DNA from 2 places in the Nocardioides aestuarii genome. Region 2 is predicted to be linked to the other one. Evidence: riboswitches for the same ligand, from Rfam matches in the RefSeq annotation. Region 2 holds a riboswitch; the other holds the start of a gene.
What was found. A riboswitch is a leader RNA that binds a small molecule or an ion and turns the genes downstream of it on or off. The one in region 2 is predicted to bind cobalamin.
Positions count from the first base shown of each region.

Region 1: linked by a shared signal. The riboswitch ahead of ABD091_RS20025 (ribonucleoside-diphosphate reductase subunit alpha) and the one ahead of ABD091_RS03095 (hypothetical protein) in region 2 are both predicted to bind cobalamin.

Region 1 covers NZ_BAAAJT010000003.1:507,854-517,798, reverse strand. Annotated here, with positions in the region: gene ABD091_RS20050 (hypothetical protein) at 1-615, opposite strand, end outside; gene ABD091_RS20045 (DinB family protein) at 1,059-1,601, shown strand; gene ABD091_RS20040 (Fur family transcriptional regulator) at 1,671-2,063, shown strand; gene katG (catalase/peroxidase HPI) at 2,126-4,315, shown strand; gene ABD091_RS20030 (ribonucleotide-diphosphate reductase subunit beta) at 4,482-5,501, opposite strand; gene ABD091_RS20025 (ribonucleoside-diphosphate reductase subunit alpha) at 5,501-7,843, opposite strand; cobalamin riboswitch at 7,968-8,182, opposite strand; gene ABD091_RS20020 (DUF1501 domain-containing protein) at 8,417-9,664, opposite strand; gene ABD091_RS20015 (DUF1800 domain-containing protein) at 9,670-9,945, opposite strand, start outside.
Region 2 covers NZ_BAAAJT010000002.1:608,379-618,323, forward strand. Annotated here, with positions in the region: gene ABD091_RS03065 (alpha/beta fold hydrolase) at 1-331, shown strand, start outside; gene ABD091_RS03070 (PQQ-dependent sugar dehydrogenase) at 331-1,461, shown strand; gene ABD091_RS03075 (ECF transporter S component) at 1,547-2,347, opposite strand; gene ABD091_RS03080 (ABC transporter ATP-binding protein) at 2,344-3,903, opposite strand; gene ABD091_RS03085 (energy-coupling factor transporter transmembrane component T) at 3,900-4,988, opposite strand; gene ABD091_RS03090 (prolipoprotein diacylglyceryl transferase) at 4,996-5,895, opposite strand; gene ABD091_RS03095 (hypothetical protein) at 5,898-6,971, opposite strand; cobalamin riboswitch at 7,042-7,181, opposite strand; gene gatB (Asp-tRNA(Asn)/Glu-tRNA(Gln) amidotransferase subunit GatB) at 7,320-8,813, opposite strand; gene gatA (Asp-tRNA(Asn)/Glu-tRNA(Gln) amidotransferase subunit GatA) at 8,815-9,945, opposite strand, start outside.

The DNA.
Region 1 (9,945 bases), on a different contig from region 2:
GGTCACGCCGTCGACCGTGGCGCGGATGGACCGGGCTCCGTAGACCCCGTCAGCGAGGAAGCTGTAGGGGCTGAGGGTGGCCGCGCCGGTGGCGTCGGTGGTGACCGTCTCGGTGCTGATGTTCTGGTCGAACGTCGTGCCGTCGGGAAAGGAGCCGACGACATCGATGACGACGTCGTAGGTGGTGTCGGGCTCGAAGTCGACCAGCCCGACCAGGACGTTGCAGTAGAGAGGGTCCGAGGTGGGGGTGAAGCTGACCTCGACGGCGGTGGCCAAGGCGGTCAGGGTGCCGCCGTGCGCGGCGTAGCTGACACAGTGACCGGTGTTGCGGAACCGGGTGCCGTCCTCGCGCTTGAGGTCGCGCCAGCCGCCCTTCTGGCAGGCCTTCGCAGCACTGCTGTTGCCCTGCTGCTTGGAGTAGCGGACGCATTGGCCGGCGTTCCGGAAGGTGGACCCGTCGTGGCGGACGAGGTCGCGCCAGCCGCCCTTCCGGCAGTCCTTCGCCGCCGCGGGGCCTTCGGCCCTGCCGGCGCTGGCCGGAGTCGTGGAAGCCAGGACGAGGCCGAGGGCCACGAGGGGTGCGATCAGGCTGGTGATGACGGTGCGCAGGCGCATGTGAGCTCCTCGTCGGGGGGAACGGCGGACACCGGTGAGGAACCGGTGGCCGGGAGCCCGGATATTTGGGGGGTGAAGCCCGAGCTCCATCTGCCTTCCTACCCCCGCGCAGATCGGCCGTCAGCAGAACCCGATGGTGGGTGTCAGCGGTCCAGACCGCGCGGCCGACTGCTCCGGACGTGCGACGGGCCGCCACCGCGACTGCGGTGGCGGCCCGGTCAGCCGGTGCCGGCGGTGCTCAGAAGAGGATCAGCGCGAGCACGATGACGACGAGGATGAGCGCGATGATGGCGATGGTGCGAGTGTTCACGGGGGTTCCCTCCCTACGAGGTCGGCCGTGGTGGCCGACGGCCCGACGACGCTAGCAGCCCGTCGCGCCGGGCCTCCTCACCCCACCGGTATCAGGTCAGGAACTGGCCGGAATTCCACCTACCGTGGCGGTCATGACCACAGACACCGGAAGCCCCGAGGAACGCGCCGACCTGCTGGAGCTGCTGCGCAAGCACCGCGCGCTGTTCCGCCACACCATGACCGGCCTCAGTGACGACCAGGCGGCCAGCACCCCGACCGTGAGCGAGCTGAGCCTGGCGGGCCTGGTCAAGCACGTCGCGGCGACGGAGGCGGGCTGGGCCGACTTCGTCGTCCACGGACCGGCGGACCGACCCGACATCGACTGGGCGAACGTCGACTGGTCGGACCCGCCGCCGGCCGTCGCGGCCTACCGCGACGGGTTCCGCATGGTCGAGGGCGAGACGCTCGAGGGCCTGCTGGCGACGTACGACGACGTGGCGGCTGCCACCGACGAGCTGGTGGGGACCGTCGACCTCGCGGCGCGGCAACCGCTCCCCGAGGCCCCGTGGTTCGAGTCGGGGGCCACGTGGTCGGCGAGGCGGGTCTTCCACCACATCGCCGTGGAGACGGCCCAGCACGCGGGCCACGCCGACATCATCCGGGAGACGATCGACGGGCAGAGGTCGATGGGCTGACCTTTCTTGACTCGTTCAAGAAAGGGTGGAAGGGTCGGGCGCGTGCCCACCACCGACGAGCTGCACGAGATGCTGCGCGGTTCCGACCTGCGTGTGACGCGTCCCCGGCTCGCCGTCCTGGCGGCGGTGCACGCCCACCCCCACGCCGACACCGACGCGATCATCGCCGCGTCGCGCACGGCGCTGGGGGAGGTCTCCCACCAGGCGGTCTACGACGTGCTGCGCGCGCTCACCACCGCCGGGCTCGTGCGCCGGATCCAGCCCTCGGGCTCGGTCGCGCGCTACGAGTCGCGGGTGGGGGACAACCACCACCACGTGGTGTGCCGCTCCTGCGGGGCGATCGCCGACGTCGACTGCGCCGTCGGCGACACCCCGTGCCTGCACGCATCCGACGACCACGGCTTCGCGATCGACGAGGCCGAGGTCGTCTACTGGGGCACCTGCCCCGCCTGCCTGTCCTGATCCCATCCCTGAAAGGTGTGCCCGTGTCTGACCACGACCAGCCCGACGCCAAGGTCGGCGACATGAACGTCGAGGAGGCCGGCGGCTGCCCGGTCTCGGCGGGCAAGCACCCGACCGAGGGTGGCGCCACCAACCGCGGCTGGTGGCCGCAGCAGCTCAACCTCGCGATCCTGCGCAAGCACCCGGACGTCGCCAACCCGATGGGCGGGGAGTTCGACTACGCCGCGGCTTTCGAGGGCCTCGACCTCGCGGCGGTGAAGGCCGACATCACCGAGGTCATGACCACCTCGCAGGACTGGTGGCCGGCCGACTTCGGCCACTACGGCCCGCTGTTCATCCGGATGGCCTGGCACTCCGCTGGCACCTACCGCGTCCAGGACGGGCGCGGCGGCGCGGGTGCCGGCATGCAGCGCTTCGCTCCCCTCAACTCCTGGCCGGACAACGGCAACCTCGACAAGGCGCGCCGGCTGCTGTGGCCGGTGAAGAAGAAGTACGGCAAGTCGATCTCGTGGGCCGACCTCATGGTCCTCGCCGGAAACGTCGCGCTCGAGGACATGGGCTTCGACACCTTCGGCTTCGCCGGTGGCCGCGCCGACGTCTGGGAGCCCGACGAGGACGTCTACTGGGGGCCGGAGGCCGAGTGGCTCGGCGACGAGCGCTACACCGGGGACCGCGACCTCGAGAACCCGCTGGCAGCCGTCCAGATGGGCCTGATCTACGTCAACCCCGAGGGCCCCAACGGCGAGCCCGACCCGCTGGCCGCGGCCCGCGACATCCGCGAGACCTTCCGGCGGATGGCGATGAACGACGAGGAGACCGTCGCCCTCATCGCCGGCGGACACACCTTCGGCAAGACCCACGGCGCTGCCGACCCCGAGCAGCACGTCGGAGCCGAGCCCGAGGGCGCCGGCATCGAGGAGCAGGGCTTCGGCTGGAAGAACTCCTTCGGCTCCGGCAAGGGCCGCGACGCGATCACCAGCGGTCTCGAGGTCACCTGGACCCAGACCCCCACCCGGTGGTCGAACAAGTTCTTCGACAACCTCTTCGGCTTCGAGTGGGAGCTGGAGAAGAGCCCGGCCGGAGCGTGGCAGTGGGTGGCGAAGGACGCCGACGCCACCGTCCCGGGTCCGGAGGAGGGCGACCCTGCCCGCCGTCCCACCATGCTGACGACCGACCTGGCGCTGCGGATGGACCCGGCCTACGAGCAGGTCTCGCGCCGCTTCCACGAGCACCCCGCGGAGTTCGCGGACGCCTTCGCGCGCGCTTGGTACAAGCTGACCCACCGCGACATGGGCCCGATCCAGCGCTACCTCGGGACGGAGGTCCCGCGGGAGGAGCTGCTCTGGCAGGACCCGGTGCCGGCTGTCGACCACGCGCTGGTCGGCGACGCCGAGGTCACCGAGCTCAAGCAGCAGCTGCTCGAGTCCGGGCTCACGGTCGCCGAGCTGGTCTCCACCGCCTGGGCCGCAGCCTCGTCGTTCCGCGTGAGCGACAAGCGAGGCGGCGCCAACGGCGGCCGGATCCGGCTCCAGCCGCAGTCCGGCTGGGAGGTCAACCAGCCCGACCAGCTCGCTCGTGTCGTCTCGGTCCTCGAGGACATCCAGGAGCGCTTCAACGGCGCCCACGGGGACGTCCGCGTGTCCTTCGCGGACCTGGTGGTGCTCGCGGGCACCGCGGGCGTCGAGAAGGCGGCGGCTGACGCGGGGCACCGGGTGACCGTGCCGTTCACGCCCGGCCGCACCGACGCCACCCAGGAGCAGACCGACGTCGAGTCGTTCGCGTGGCTCGAGCCGAGCCACGACGGGTTCCGGAACTTCCTCGGCAAGGGCCACCGGCTCCCCGCGGAGTACCTGCTCGTCGACAAGGCCAACCTCCTCGACCTGAGCGCCCCCGAGCTGACCGTGCTGGTCGGCGGCCTCCGGGTGCTCGGCGCCACCCACGAGGGCTCGACCCACGGGGTGCTGACCGAGCGTGCCGGCACCCTCACGAACGACTTCTTCGTGAACCTGCTCGACGTCGGCACGACCTGGCACTCCACCTCCGACGCCCAGGACGTCTTCGAGGGCCGTGACGCGGCCACCGGCGACGTGCGGTGGACCGGCACCCGCAACGACCTGGTGTTCGGCTCCAACTCCGAGCTGCGCGCCGTCGCGGAGGTCTACGCCAGCGACGACGCCGCCGAGAAGTTCGTGACCGACTTCGTGGCCGCCTGGGACAAGGTGATGATGCTCGACCGCTACGACGTGCGCTGATCTCGGCGCCCGCCGTACGAACAACGGACGGCCGGACCCTTCCCGGGGTCCGGCCGTCCGTCGTTCAGGTCGCCTTCGGGCGACTCCGCGGTTGCCGTGTGGTCACCAACGGCAGTGATCCGGCCCGAAATCTGCCGTTGGGGACCAATCGGCACCGCATCGGCGGCTAGAACTCCTCGTCGAAGCCGACGCTGCCGGACACACCGACCTGGTAGGCGGAGACGCGGCGTTCGAAGAAGTTCGAGAGCTCCTGGACGTCCTGGAGCTCCATGAACGTCAGCGGGTTCGGGCTGCCGTACTCCGGCTCGAGGCCGAGCCGCTGCAGCCGTCGGTCGGCCACGTGCTCGAGGTAGGAGCGCATGTCGGCGGTCGTGAGGCCGGCGACGCCGCCGCCGAGGAGGTCCTCCGCGAACTGGGCCTCGGCGTCCACGCCCTCCCGCAGCATCTGCCGGACCTGCTCGGCCATCTCACCGTCGAACAGGTCGGGCTCCTCCTCACGGACGGTGTCGACGACGTCGAAGGCGAACGCCATGTGCATCGACTCGTCGCGGAAGACCCAGTTGGTCCCGGAGGCGAGCCCGTTGAGGAGGCCGCGCGAGCGGAGGAAGTAGACGTAGGCGAAGGCGCCGTAGAAGAAGAGGCCTTCGATCACCGCGGCGAAGCAGATGAGGTTGAGCAGGAACGCCCGTCGGTCCTCACGCGAGTGCAGCGCGGTGAGCTCGTCGATCGAGTCGATCCACCGGAAGCAGAAGTCGGCCTTGTGCTTGATCGAGGGGATGTTGTCGATCGCGGCGAACGCCTCGTGGCGTTGCCGCTCGTCGGGGACGTAGGTGTCGAGCAGGGTCAGGTAGAACTGCACGTGCACGGCCTCCTCGAACAGCTGCCGCGACAGGTAGAGCCGGCCCTCTGGGCTGTTGACGTGCTGGTAGAGGTTCAGCACCAGGTTGTTGGCGACGATCGTGTCGCCGGTGGCGAAGAACGCGACCAGCCGCGAGACCAGGTGGCGCTCGGCGTCGGTGAGCCGGGCGAGGTCCTTGAGGTCGGAGTGGAGGTCGACCTCCTCGACGGTCCACGTGTTCTTGATGGCGTCGCGGTAGCGGTCGTAGAAGTGGGGGTAGCGCATCGGCCGCAGCGTCAGGTTCATGCCGGGGTCGAGCAGCATCCGGTCGGTCTGGCCGGTGGTCATCACTCGCACGCCTCACAGGTCTCGGGGTTCTCCAGGGAGCACGTGATCGCCTCGGCGGGCTGGATCGACGTGGTCGCCTGCTGGATCCGCGTCGCGGGTCGCGAGCGGAGGTAGTAGGTCGTCTTCAGGCCGGACTTCCACGCGTGGAGGTACATCGAGGAGAGCTTCCCGATCGACGGCCCGGCGATGAAGAGGTTGAGCGACTGGCTCTGGTCGACGTACGGCGCCCGGGCGGACGCCATGTCGATCAACGCCCGCTGGGGCAGCTCCCAGGCGGTCCGGAAGAGCCGTCGCACGTCCTCGGGGATCACGGCGATCCCCTGGACCGATCCCTCGGCACGCTTGATCGCCTCGCGGACCTCGGCGGTCCACAGACCTCGTGACTTCAGCTCGCGCACCAGGGCGTTGTTGACCTGGAGGAACTCGCCGCTCAGCGTCTCCCGCTTGAAGAGGTTGGACACCTGGGGCTCGATGCACTCGTAGCAGCCGGCGATGGAGGCGATGGTCGCCGTGGGGGCGATGGCGACCAGCAGCGAGTTGCGGAGGCCGTGCTCGGCCACCTGCGCGCGCAGGGCGGTCCAGCGCTCGGCCTGGGCACCCGTGACGCCCCAGTGGTCGGGCTGGAGGACGCCCGTCGCCGCCCGCGTCTCGTCGTACGCCGGGTGGGGGCCGTGCTGCCGGGCCAGTGACGCCGACACCTCGAGGGCGGTCAGGTAGACCTCCTCCTGCACCCGGGTCGACAGCTCCCGCGCCTCGTCGGAGTCGAACGGCAGCCCCAGGGCGAAGAACACGTCCTGGAGGCCCATCAGCCCGAGGCCGACCGGGCGCCACCGGGGGTTGGACCGTGCGGCCTCGTCGCTCGGGTAGTAGTTGACGTCGACCACCCGGTCGAGCAACGGCAGCGCCGTGCGCACCGTCGCCCGCAACTTCTCCCAGTCGAGACCGGCGCCGTCGGGTGCCAGGTGCTGGGCGAGGTTGACCGAGCCCAGGTTGCAGACAGCCGTCTCGGTGTCGCTGGAGACCTCGATGATCTCGGTGCAGAGGTTGGAGAGGTGGACCACCGGTCCCCCCGGGGCGTCCTGCGTCTGGTTGCAGGTCCGGTTGCTGGCGTCCTTGAAGGTCATCCAGCCGTTTCCGGTCTGGGCGAGGGTTCGCATCATCCGGCCGTAGAGCTCGCGGGCGCTGACCCGGCGCACGTAGCGACCCTCGGCCTCCGCACGCCGGTAGGCCTCGTCGAAGGCCCCACCCCACAGGTCGGGCAGCTCCGGCGCCTGGTCCGGGTCGATCAGCGACCACGGCTCGTCAGCCTCGACGCGACGCATGAACTCGTCGGGCACCCAGTGGGCGAGGTTGAGGTTGTGGGTGCGGCGGGCCTCCTCCCCGGTGTTGTCGCGCAGCTCGAGGAACTCCTCGACGTCGGGGTGCCACGGCTCGAGGTAGACGCACGCGGCGCCCTTGCGGCGACCGCCCTGGTTGACCGCGGCGACCGACGAGTCCAGGGTGCGCAGGAACGGCACGATCCCGTTGGACTGGCCGTTGGTGCCGCGGATCAGGGCGCCGCGCGACCTGACCCGGCTGAAGGACAGGCCGATGCCCCCGGCGTACTTCGAGAGCTTGGCGACCTGCGCGTAGCGGCTGTAGATCGAGTCGAGGTCGTCGCGCGGGCTGTCGACCAGGTAGCACGACGACATCTGCGTGTGCCGGGTGCCGGAGTTGAACAGGGTCGGGCTGCTGGGCAGGTAGGCCAGCGACGACATGAGGCGGTAGAACTCGATCGCCTCGGCCGGGCTGTGCGCGAGGCCGCAGGCGACGCGCAGCAGGAAGTACTGCGGCGTCTCGAGCACGAGCCGGGTCGTCGGGTGCCGGAGCAGGTAGCGGTCGTAGACCGTGCGCAGCCCGAAGTACTCGAACCGCCGGTCGCCGGCGAGGTCGATCGCCACGTCGAGCTTGCGCGCGTTGTCCTTGACGAAGGCAGCGGTGGCGTCGCCGATCAGGCCCTCGGCGTGGCCGAGGGCGACCGACTGGCTGAAGGACGCCACGCCCTGCCCGCGGACCTCCTTGTCGACGTACGCCGCGAGCAAGCGCGCAGCGAGCCGGGAGTACTGCGGCTCCTCGCCGATCATCTCGGCGGCCGTCTGGATCGACAGCCGGTCGAGCTCGGCGGTGGTGGCGCCGTCGTAGAGCCCGCTGATCGTGCGGGTGGCGACCCGCATCGGGTCGACGTCGCCGAGGTCGTCGCCGACCCGGTCGACGGCCCGCACGATCTTGTTGACGTCGACGGGCTCGGTGTCTCCGTTGCGCTTGCGGACGTGCATCGACGTCCGCGTCTGGGTGACCGTCACTTCTCTCTCCTCGCGAGATCGGTCCTGGACGGTCCGGGGTCGCGAGGGCGACGGGGACGGGGGAGCGGAGCGCAGCACCCGGCCAGCCGTCGGCCGTCCCGCGCGGCCTCGGACCACCGCACCCGGCGGGTGCGGTGCGCTGGCAGGTCTTCGGACTCGTGGGCGTGGCCGGCGTGCCGGCGTTCCTAGTGGCCGTCGCTTCCCGGGACCCGTGGTCCCAGTGCTGATGACGGCGGTCGTTCCCACTCACCGCTGCGGGGCAGTCCCGGAGTCCCACCGGGTTCCCTCTTGCCTCGACGACCCTGGCGGGGCCGCCGAACCAGCTGCGCGACCACCATATGTGGGGGAGGGGCGCCGTCGGTGGCACAAGCGGTGGGGTCGGCGTGTTGCGCCTCGCGACGGCCGGCCCCGAGAGTCGGGTCGCCGGCCGTCGCGTCCCCCGAGCGTGTGGCCGGGGGCCATCGACCCCGGCGCGCCCTTGCGTCGCTACCGGTCTCGGTGGCCCCCGTCAGGTGAGTGTGCGCCTGCCTGTTTGTGATGTGCATCACCCCGCCGGGTGATCCGGTCGGCCGGTCAGACGGCGCGCATCACGCCGAGTGCCTCGGGTTGGAACTGCGGGAAGACGCTCGCCGTGCTCACGCCGAAGCGCGTCGACACCACCTCGGCGAGCACGGACCGGTAGTCGGTCGTCACCAGCACGTCGGAGTCCAGCTCGTTGGTGAGCCCGGGCCAGCGCCCGTGGTAACGACCACCGGCCACGCCCGCGCCGAGGAGCAGCATGACGTTGCCGTAGCCGTGGTCGAGCCCGCGGTTGGCGTTCTCCTGCACGCGACGACCGAACTCGCTGAGCACCACGACGGTGACCTGGTCGCCGCGTTCACCGAGGTCGGTGAAGAACGCGGCCAGCGACGTGCCGAGCTCCTTGGCCAGGCGCTGCATCCGGCCCCACTCCAAGGTGCCGAGGTCCGTGTGCATGTCCCAGTCCCCGTGGTCGAGGGTGATCACCTGCGTACCGACCTCGCCCTTGACGACCCGGGCCGCGGTGCGCAATGCCTTGCCGAGGTCGGAGCTGCCGTAGTCGGCCCCGTTCGCGGGTGTGGCAGGTGTCGCCTTCACCGCCTCGAACTGGCTCGTGGCCTGGAAGGTCGCCCGCATGGCAGGGGACAGGACCGAGGACGCGCCGTCCCACAGCGTGTGGAGGGACCGCAGCCGGCCGCCTGCCTCGTCCCACTGGTCGGCGCCGGCGATCTCGAGGTCGTCGACGGAGCCCGCGGAGAGGTAGTCCTCGGGTCCGACCAGCGAGGTGGGAGCCACGCCGCCACCCACGCTGAAGCCCTGGAGCGGGGAGGTGCCGGGCACTTCGCCCAGCAGCCGGTTGAGCCAGCCGACCCGCGCGGCCGAGCCGGGGTCGGCGTCCTCGACCTCCTCCATCGCCGCGAAGTGGGACCGGTTGGGCGTCGGCAGCCCGGTCGCGTGCACGGCCGCGAGCTTCCCGGACTGCCACAGCGGCAGGAGCGGTGAGAGATCGGGGTGGAGGCCGAAGTACCCGTCCTTCGCGACGAGCTGGGCGGCCGGTACGGCGATGCGCGGCCGCGCGGCGTAGTAGACCGGGTCGCCGTGCGGCACGACGAGCGACAACCCGTCCGCGGCGCCGCGGAGCGACAGCACGACCAGGGTCGGCCCCGTGGTCGCTGCGGCGGCTGGCGAGACGGTGAGCAGCGTGGAGCCGAACACCGTGGTGGTGCCGACGAGCGCTGCCGCTCCGGTCAGGAACCCCCGGCGGGAGATGGCGGCGTACTCGGGGCAGCAGGTCTGGTCCATGGCGGTCACCGGGCGAAGAAGTCGGGAGTGTCGAGGAAGGTGACGAGGAGCCGCGGGAAGCCCCACTTCACGAGCCCGTGGTCACGGGTGATCCGTTCGTCCGGGGAGAGGCCGGTGGCCTGGCTGCAGGCCTGGAGCAGCTCGGCCGTCGCGCGCCGGTGCACGATCCGCCGCGACAGGTGGTCGACCAGGTCGTCGAACCGGATCGGGTAGTCGGGGGCCCACGCGGCCGGCTTGCGGTAGCGGGTGTCGACCTTCGGCCACCACCCGCCGCTCAGCGT
Region 2 (9,945 bases):
CGGCCGTACCGGCTTCATGCTCCCCGTGGCCGACCCGGACCTGGCTGCCCGAGCGGTCGCGGAGTTCCTCACGACGCCGATCGACTGGTACTTCCACCTCGCGCTCTCGACCTCCCGCCACGCGCGGGTCAGCCTCAGCGGCCTCACGGTCCCGGCGTTCTTCGTCGCCGGCCGCTGGGACGTGCTCTCGGGGTCGCGCGACATGTTCACCGCCGCCGAGCGGATGCGCGACGCGACCTACGTCGAGCTTCGGGGCTCCCACTTCGTCCAGATGGAGCGTCCCGCCGAGGTCCACGCGCTGCTGCTGGAGTTCCTCGAGCGGGTCGGCTGATGCCCCTGCGACGGCTCGTGGCCCTGGCGCTCCCCCTCGCGCTGCTCGCGGGCTGCGGCGAGGACCCCGACGCCGGCCCGGGGCCCGCGACGGTCACCGCCACGACGTCGGAACCCAGCCCGTCGCAGCAGTCCGACCAGCCGGACGAGCGCCGCCCGCCCGAGGTGGTCGGGACGGTCGCCAGCGGGCTGGCCGTGCCGTGGGGGCTCGACTTCCTCCCCGACCGGAGGGCGGTGGTCACCGAGCGCGACAGCGCCCGGGTGCTGGTGGTCGACCCCGACGGCGGCGACCCCGTCGTGGCCGGCACCGTCGACGAGGCCGCCCCGCAGGGCGAGGCGGGCCTGCTGGGCGTGGCGGTCTCTCCGTCCTTCCGGCGCGACTCCACGATCTATCTCTACGTCTCGACCGACACCGACAACCGGGTCGTGCGGGCGACGCTCGAGGACGACGTGCTCGGCGAGCGGGAGGTCGTCCTCGACGGCATCCCCCTCGGCGGCATCCACGACGGCGGCCGGCTCGCGTTCGGTCCCGACGGGTTCCTCTACGTCTCCACCGGCGAGACCGGCGTGGGTGAGCTGTCCCAGGACCCCGACTCGCTGGGCGGCAAGATCCTGCGGATCACCCCCGACGGCGAGCCCGCCCCCGGCAACCCCGACCCCGGTTCCCCCGTCTGGAGCCTGGGCCACCGCAACGTCCAGGGCCTGGCCTTCGACGACGACGACCGGCTGTGGGCCAGCGAGCTCGGCCAGAACACCTACGACGAGCTCAACCTGATCGAGCCGGACGCCAACTACGGCTGGCCCGAGGCCGAGGGGCGCAGCCAGGAGGAGTCGTTCACCAACCCCCGCGTCGTCTGGTCGACCGGCGAGGCCTCCCCGTCGGGGCTCACCTACGTCGACGGCACGCTCTGGATGGCAGCGCTGGGCGGCGTACGGCTCTGGCGGGTGGACGTCGACGGCGGCCGGGCCTCGAACCCCACCGACTTCTTCGTCGGCGAGTACGGCCGCCTCCGCACCGTGGTCACCGCGCCCGACGGGATGCTCTGGGTGACGACCTCCAACCGCGACGGCCGTGGCGCCCCCTCCGACTCCGACGACCGGATCCTCCTCGTCGACCCCGGGACGGGGTGAGTCGTGGGTTGGTGACAAGCGAGTCGCGCGTCCGTGACACGGGGGACGTCACAGTCCCGCGACTCGACGGTCACAACCCCACCACTCAACCGTCGGCGGGGCGGACCAGGGCGCGGCGGGAGGCGCGGCGCAGCGTCGTGAGCACCGCCGGGCCGAGCGCGGCGATGGCGACGGCGTTGGTGACGGCGCGGACGGTGTCCCAGCCGCCGGTCGAGGTCAGCAGCGTGTAGAGGCCGAACCGGTGGAGGTTCTCCATCAGCGGCGCCCCGGGGACGTAGGACAGCGACCGCTCCTCGCCAGGGACGGCGATGCCAGCGACGAAGGGCCAGCCGGAGAGGTTCATCAGGATCCCGAAGGCGTACGCCGCCACGACGCCGTAGACGCAGAGCACGACGATCTCCGCCCGACCCGTCAGTCGTCGCGGCAGCAGGCCGGCACCCATGCCGACCCACGCCGAGACGAGCATCTGGAAGGGCAGCCACGGCCCCACCCCTGCGGTGAGCAACGCCGACGCGAACAGTGACGTGCAGCCCAGCACGAAGCCGAAGCCCGGACCGAAGACGCGGCCGGCGAGGACCAGCATGAAGAAGGTCAGCTCGACTCCGGCCAGGCCGGGCGAGAGCGCGCGCAGCACGGCGTTGACCGCGCTCAGCACCCCGAGGATCGCGAGCACCCGCGGGTCGAGGCCGCCCTCGCTGATCTCGGCGAGGACCACCATCACGACGAGCGGCAGCAGCGCGAGGAAGAGGAAGGGCGGGTCGATCCGCTGGCCGGGCGAGGCCTGGAGCAGCAGCGGCCAGCACAACATCATCAGGCCCGCGAACGACGCGAGGCCCAGCACCAGCGCGGAGCGCGGCGTCAGCCGGACGGCAGCCGGACTGCTCATCGGGCCCCCACCACGTCGTCCACGGTCAGCCAGGGCGGGCCGAGCACCTTGGTGACCTGGGGGGCGAAGGCCGGCGACTGGGCGAGGACCTCGCGCACCGGTCCGCTGGAGACCAGCTCGCCCTCCGCCATGACCAGCGCCCGGTCGGCGGCCTGGGCGACGAACTCGACGTCGTGGGTCGCCACCAGCACGGCCAGGCCGTCGTCGGCGAGCTCGCGCAGCACGGCAGCGAGCGCGGCCTTGCCGGGGTAGTCGAGGCCCCGGGTCGGCTCGTCGAGGAGCAGCAGGCCCGGGGCGCCGACCAGCACGAGCGCCAGGGCGAGGGAGAGCCGCTGGCCCTCGGAGAGGTCGCGCGGGTGCACGTCGTCGGGGATGCCGGGGGCCAGCCGGTCCAGCAGGGCGCGGCAGCGCCCGTCGCCGCCGTCACCGGCGGCGCACTCCTCGGCCACGGTCTCGAGGTAGAGCAGGTCCGACGGCACCTGCGGCACCAGGCCCGCGAGCCCACGACGACCCGTCGCGTCGAGCGTCGCGGGATCGCTGCCGTCGACGGCCAGCCGGCCGGCGTACCGCTCCCGGCCGTGGAGGGTCCAGAGCAGGCTCGACTTGCCGCAGCCGTTGCGGCCCATGAGCGCGGTCACCGTCCCGGCGCGCAACCGGAGGTCGACCTCGCGCACGGCCACGGTCGTGCCGTGGCGCACGGTGAGACCGGAGGCGACGACCCGCTCGTCCCCTGCGGCCGACGCGGCGTCGGTGGGCGGCGCGAGGTCGAGGCCCCGGGCGGCGCGGCGGGCCTCGCGCACGGCCAGCGGCAGCGGCGACCAGCCGAGGGCGCGGCCCAGCTCGACGATCGGCGGTACGACGGGTGCGTCGGCCAGCACCGACGCGGGGTCCCCCACGACGAGGCCTCCGTCGCCGGTGAGCCGGCAGACCCGGTCGGCGAACGGCAGCACGCGCTCGAGCCGGTGCTCGGCGACCAGGACGGTGAGGCCGAGGTCGTGGACCAGCCGGGTGAGGGTCGCCAGCACCTCCTCGGCGGCGGTCGGGTCGAGCGCGGAGGTCGGCTCGTCCAGGACGAGCACCCGGGGGTGCATCGTGAGCACCGACCCGATCGCGACCCGCTGCTGCTGTCCGCCCGACAGGGTCCGGAGGTCGCGGGCGCGCAGGTCGGCGATGCCGAGCAGGTCGAGCGTCTCCTCGACCCGGCGCCGCATGGTGTCGGGCGGGAGGCCGAGCTGCTCCATCCCGTAGGCGAGCTCCTCCTCGACGGTGTCGGTGACGAAGCCCGCGGCCGGGTCCTGCCCGACGTAGCCGACCCGGTCGGCGCGCTCCCGCGGCGGCGTCCGCGTGATGTCGGTGCCGTCGAGCAGCACCGAGCCGATCAGCTCACCGCCGGTGAAGCGCGGCACCAGTCCCGTGACGACGCCGAGCAGCGTGGACTTCCCGACGCCGGTGCGGCCCGCGACCACGACCAGCTCGCCCTCCTCGAGGTCGAGGTCGACGGCGTCGAGGACGGTCGTGAGGTCATAGCGGAAGGTGACCCCGCGCAGCTCGATCACGCGCCCACCGCCCGCCGCTGGTCGGGGGCGCACAGCGCGGCGCCGAGGGCGAGCGCCAGGGCGACGAGGGTCAGGGCACTCACCTGCGGGACGGCGTCGAGCGGCGGGTAGGCGAGCGTCAGCCGGTCGTGGGCGACCCGCCACCCGGCGTACGCCGCCACGAGGCCACCGGCGACGACCACGAGCTCCGGCCACTGCCACCGGTCGGGGCGGTAGCGGGTGCGCTGGACGCGCGAGCCGGCGCTGACCAGGCCCAGGCAGGCGACCGCCAGGCCGCCGAGCAGCATCGGCAGGGCCAGCCAGCGGGGCGCGGTCGGGTCGAGGACGGCGTAGGTGCCGACGCAGACCCCCATCAGACCGAGCAGCATGAGCGCGCCGGTCCGGGTGCGCTGGACCCGGCCGGCGGAGCCGGCGCGGCCGTAGCCACGGGCGTCCATGCCCGCAGCCATCGCGAGGGAGCGCTCCAGCGCGTCCTCGAGGACCGGCACCAGGAAGCGGCGCAGCCCGCGGACCCGGCCCGTGTCGCCGCCACGCAGCGACTGCGCGGCGCGCACGCGCCGGGCGCTGTCGGCGAACTGCGGCAGCATCGTGACCGCGACGACGAGGGCGGTGCCGACCTCGTAGAGCGCCGGCGGGACCGAGCGCAGCAGCCGCTTGGGGTTGGCCAGGGCGTTGGCCGCGCCGACGCTGATGACGATCGCGGCGAGCCGCAGCCCGTCGTAGAGGCCGGCGAGGAGCGACTCCCGCGTGATCGGCCCGAGCAGCACGATGCCGGCAGCGAACTCGGGGAGCTGGATCTCCGGGAGGGCGATCAGGACCGTGCCGGGCACCCCGGTGCCGAGCAGCAGCCGGAAGGCGACGCGGACGACGACGATCACGACCCCGAGGACGACGTAGAGCCGGAACGAGTCGGCCCACGGCTGGTCGGAGCGTCGCAGGGCCACCGCCGTCGCGGCGACCCCGACGACCATCAGCAGCACCAGCGGGTTGGTGGTGGACGACGCGGCGACCGCCAGGCCCAGGGCCCAGGCCCACCAGGCCACGGGATGGAGGTCCCTCGGCAGCCGCGCCGTCCCACGCACCATCGACCGGTCAGGCGGCCCGGCGGCGCAGGTAGGCCGCCAGCCCGGCGATCGCGAGCGCACCACCGGCCGCCGACGGGCCCACCCACACGGGCAGTCCGTCACTGCCGGCGTCGGCCGGCGGCTCGGCCGCCACCGGAGCCTGGTCGGCGTCGGCGCTCGACGTGGCGCTCGGCTCCTCGGTCGGGTCGGCGTCCCGGTCACGCTTCTTGCTGGTGCCGTCGCGGTCCTTCTTCTCGTTCTTCTTCGCGTCGCCGGCCTTCGTGTCGTCGCCGTCACGGGACCGCTCCCGGTCGCCGTCGGCGGACGGGGACTCGGCCGGCGCCGTCGAGGGCGTGCCGGTCGAGTCGCCCGACGACGTGCCGCCGCCCTGGCCACCACCGCCTCCGCCGCCGTTGCCGCCGGGCTTGGGGTTGTTCGGCTCGGGGGAGCTGGTGCTGCCGTCGTGGTCCGGCGGGGCGACGCCCGGCTTGGCCGCGGTCGAGGTGTTGTTCCACGCGAACGCGACAGCACCTCCGTCGGGGACATCGAGCGAGTAGGCGCCCTGGCTGGAGTAGGTCCAGGCACCGTCGGTGCCGTCGGACCACCACAGGCCCCAGTACTTGTTCGCCGGCGGGGTCCGCGCGCACGACTCGTCGTCGGCCGACGGCAGACCGTCGACACGACACACGAAGGCCTGGCCCTGGACGTTCTCCAGGGCGTGGCCGGCAGCCACGAACAGGTCGTCGGCCTGGCCCTGGTCGGAGACGCAGGCCTGGTCGATGCCGCCGCCGAGCTGCTTGAAGTCGACGACGACGGTGACGCCCGACTGCGAGGTGCAGGCGGCCGCGCCGGCCGGGGACGGCGTCCAGACCAGCCCTGCTGCCGCGACCACGAGGGCCGCGGCAGCGGGGCGCAGGAGCGGACGCACGGTCAGCACCCGGCGACGTACCGCAGCCCGGGGACGGCCTGGGCGCTGGTACGACGCCACTGGTCGCGGGTCTCGACCGTGATGCCGTCGGCCTGACCCGCCGCGTAGGCCGCCGCGTCGTAGGCGACGGCTCCCTCCTCGCCCTCGAGCGGCGTGCCGCCCTGGTCACCGGCGACCTGGAGGTCCGCCACCCATGCGGCCGCGTCGGTGGCCGAGTCGCAGCGCCCGGCGTCGCCGAGGATCATCGCGGCGAGGCCGGTGCTGTTGGCGTTGGCGGCCTCGGTCGCCACGCCACCGCCGTGGCCGCCGTCCGCGGCCTGGCTGCGCTCGAGCCAGTCGAGACCCTCGCGGATCGCGGCCCGGGTGACCTTGTTCTTCTTCGGCAGCGCACGCAGCGCGTCGATCGCGAAGACGGTCGCGTCCGTGTCGGGCTGGTCCTTCTTGCCGCGGCACCCCTGCTCGGCCGCCTTGCGACCCGAGAAGCCGAGGCGGAACCAGCCGCGCCCGCACTGCTGCTGCAGGAGGAACCTCCGGACGTCGCCCGCCTTGCGCGAGCCGGCCTTCGCGAGGGTCTCGGCCGCGAAGGCCTGACCGAGCGTGTTGGCGTAGTCGGTGGACGACCGGTCGGCGATGCGGCCCGCGAGGCGGTCGCCCTTCAGGACCAGGCGGTTGAGGCGCCGGAACAGGTTGACGCCGCCGAACTTCTTCCCGGCACCGTTCCCGGTGCGCTGGGCGAACGTCATCAGCTTCGCCGCGGAGTTGGCGTAGACGTCGTCGCCGAAGGTCGTGTAGGCGTCGACGCGGGTGCTCATCGCGTCGCGGACGGCCGCGACGTCGGAGTCGTGGCCGCCGACGCGCTGCAGGGCCAGGCCGACGTCGATGGTCAGGCCGAGGTCCTCGAAGCCGCCGAACTGCTCGTTGTAGACGACCGAGTTCTCGTCGAGCTGGGTGGTGAGCCACGTGGCCCCGTCGTCGACGGGAGCCGCCCCGGCGGGCGCCTGGAGCATGGTGGCGGTGACAAGTCCGGCCGCGACGACGGCGACCGGGCGCAGGAACGTGCGCCTGAACGTGGACATGGTGGGTCCTTCCCGCTGCACACGGCGGACCAGCGCTCGCTGGGTCCCCGCCGTTCTTCCTCGACAGCGTTCATTGGGACGACGAGTGGCGGGTGCTCCGGCTCGTGGTCACCCTCGCCGGACCAGGGTCCGATCGGGGCTCCCACCTACGGTTGCGGGTCAGCGCCGGACTTCGACCGGCTTCCCCCGACCACACGCGTGATGTGGATGTGAGTGGTTGAGCAGCCTCACCCTAACCCGCCGACCGGGCACTCGGTGACCCACCCAGACCACTGACCGGGCACTCCCCGGCCCTTGCGGGCCGGACAGTGCCCGGTCGACGGGTTCACAGGGCCGGGAAGTGCCCGGTCAGGTGAGCTTCTCGAGGATCAGCTCGCGGACCCGGGCGGCGTCGGCCTGGCCGCGCATCTCCTTCATGACCGCGCCGATGAGGGCGCCGGCGGCCGCGACCTTGCCGTCGCGAATCTTGTCGGCCACGTCGGGGTTGGCGGCGATCGCGTTGTCCACGGCGGTCGAGAGCGCACCGTCGTCGGAGACGATGGCGAGGCCGCGACCCTCGACGATCTGCTGCGGCGTCCCCTCCCCGGCCAGCAGGCCGTCGAAGACCTGGCGGGCCAGCTTGTCGTTGAGGGTGCCGGCGTCGACGAGGCCCTGCACCTCGGCGACCTGGGCCGGGGTGACGCCGAGGTCGGCGAGGTCGACCCCGGTGTCGTTGGCGCGCCGCGCCAGCTCGCCCAGCCACCACTTGCGCGCGGCCTGGGGCGCGACGCCCGCGGCGATCGTCTCCTCGACCAGGCCGAGCGCGCCGGCACCGACGGTGTCGCGCATCTCGAGGTCGGAGAAGCCCCACGCGGCCTGGAGCCGCGCCCGCTTGGCGGTCGGGTTCTCCGGCAGCGTCGCCCGCAGCTCCTCGACCCACTCGCGCGAGGGCGCGACCGGCACCAGGTCGGGCTCGGGGAAGTAGCGGTAGTCCTCGGCGTCGGACTTCTCGCGGCCCGAGGTGGTGATCCCGGTGTCCTCGTGCCAGTGGCGGGTCTCCTGGAGGATCGACGAGCCGCCGGAGAGGACGGCCGCATGGCGCTGGACCTCATAGCGCACGGCCCGCTCCACGGAGCGGAACGAGTTGACGTTCTTGGTCTCGGTGCGGGTGCCGAGCGTGCCGGAGCCCTTCGGCGCCAGCGACAGGTTCACGTCGGCGCGCAGGTTGCCCTGGTCCATCCGCGCCTCCGAGACGTCGAGGGCGACGATCAGGTCACGCAGCTGCTGGACGTAGGCCCGGGCGACCTCCGGTGCCCGCTCCCCCACGCCGGTGATCGGCCTGGTGACGATCTCGATCAGGGGGATGCCGGCGCGGTTGTAGTCGACCAGCGAGTGGGACGCCCCGTGGATCCGGCCGGTGGAGCCGCCGACGTGGAGCGACTTGCCGGTGTCCTCCTCCATGTGGGCCCGCTCGATCTCGACCCGGACGGTCTCACCGTCGTCGAGCTCCACGCCCATCCAGCCGTCGAACGCGATCGGCTCGTCGTACTGGGACGTCTGGAAGTTCTTCGGCATGTCCGGGTAGAAGTAGTTCTTCCGGGCGAAGCGGCACCACTCGGCGATCGAGCAGTTGAGCGCGAGCCCGATCCGGATCGCCGACTCGACGCCGATCCGGTTGACGACCGGCATCGCGCCGGGCAGGCCCAGGCAGACCGGGCAGACCTGGCTGTTCGGCTCGCCGCCGAAGGTGGCCGGGCAGCCGCAGAACATCTTCGTCGCGGTGTTGAGCTCGACGTGGACCTCGAGCCCGAGCGCCGGGTCGTACGCCGCCAGCGCGTCGTCGTAGGAGAGCAGGTCGGTCATCTCAGGACTCCAGTCCGGTCGCGCGGTCGAGCAGCGGGCCGCCCCACTGGTCGGTCAGCAGCTTCTCCAGCGCTGCGCCGACGCGGTAGACCCGGTCGTCGGCCAGCGCCGGGGCGAGCACCTGGACACCGGCCGGCAGCCCGTCCTCGTCGGCGAGGCCGCTCGGGACGGAGATCCCGGGGACGCCGGCGAGGTTGGCAGGGATGGTCGCGAGGTCGTTGAGGTACATCGCGAGCGGGTCGTCGAGCTTCTCGCCCAGCTTGAACGCGGTCGTCGGCGCGGTCGGCGAGACCAGCACGTCGGCCTGGCCGAAGGCGGCGTCGAAGTCGCGCGTGATGAGCGTGCGGACCTTCTGGGCCTGGCCGTAGTAGGCGTCGTAGTAGCCGCTCGACAGCGCGTAGGTGCCGAGGATGATCCGGCGCTTGACCTCGTCGCCGAAGCCGGCGTCACGGGTGGCGCGCATGACCTCCTCGGCGCTCGGGCTGCCCTCCGGCACGACGCGGAGGCCGTAGCGCATCGCGTCGAACTTGGCGAGGTTCGACGACGCCTCGGCGGGCAGGATCAGGTAGTAGGTCGCGAGCGCGTGGACGAAGCTCGGGCAGGACACCTCGACGACCTCGGCACCGGCCCCGACCATCAGGTCGACCGACTCCTGGAAGCGGGCGAGGACGCCGGGCTGGTAGCCCTCGCCGCCGAGCTCCTTCACCACGCCGATGCGCACGCCGGACAGGTCGCCCGACTGGCCGGCCCGCACCGCGCCGACGAGGTCGCCGACCGGGGCGTCGATCGAGGTGGAGTCGAGCGGGTCGTGACCGCCGATCAGCTCGTGGAGCAGCGCGGCGTCCTCGACCGTCCGGGTCACGGGACCGACCTGGTCGAGGGAGTTGGCCAGCGCGACCAGGCCGTAGCGGCTCACGCCGCCGTAGGTCGGCTTCACGCCGACCGTGCCGGTCACGGCACCGGGCTGGCGGATCGAGCCGCCGGTGTCGGTGCCGAGCGCGAGCGGGGCCTCGTAGGACGCCACCGCCGCGGCGGAGCCGCCGCCGGACCCGCCGGGAATCCGGTCGAGGTCCCACGGGTTGTGGGTCGGGCCGTAGGCCGAGTGCTCGGTCGAGGAGCCCATCGCGAACTC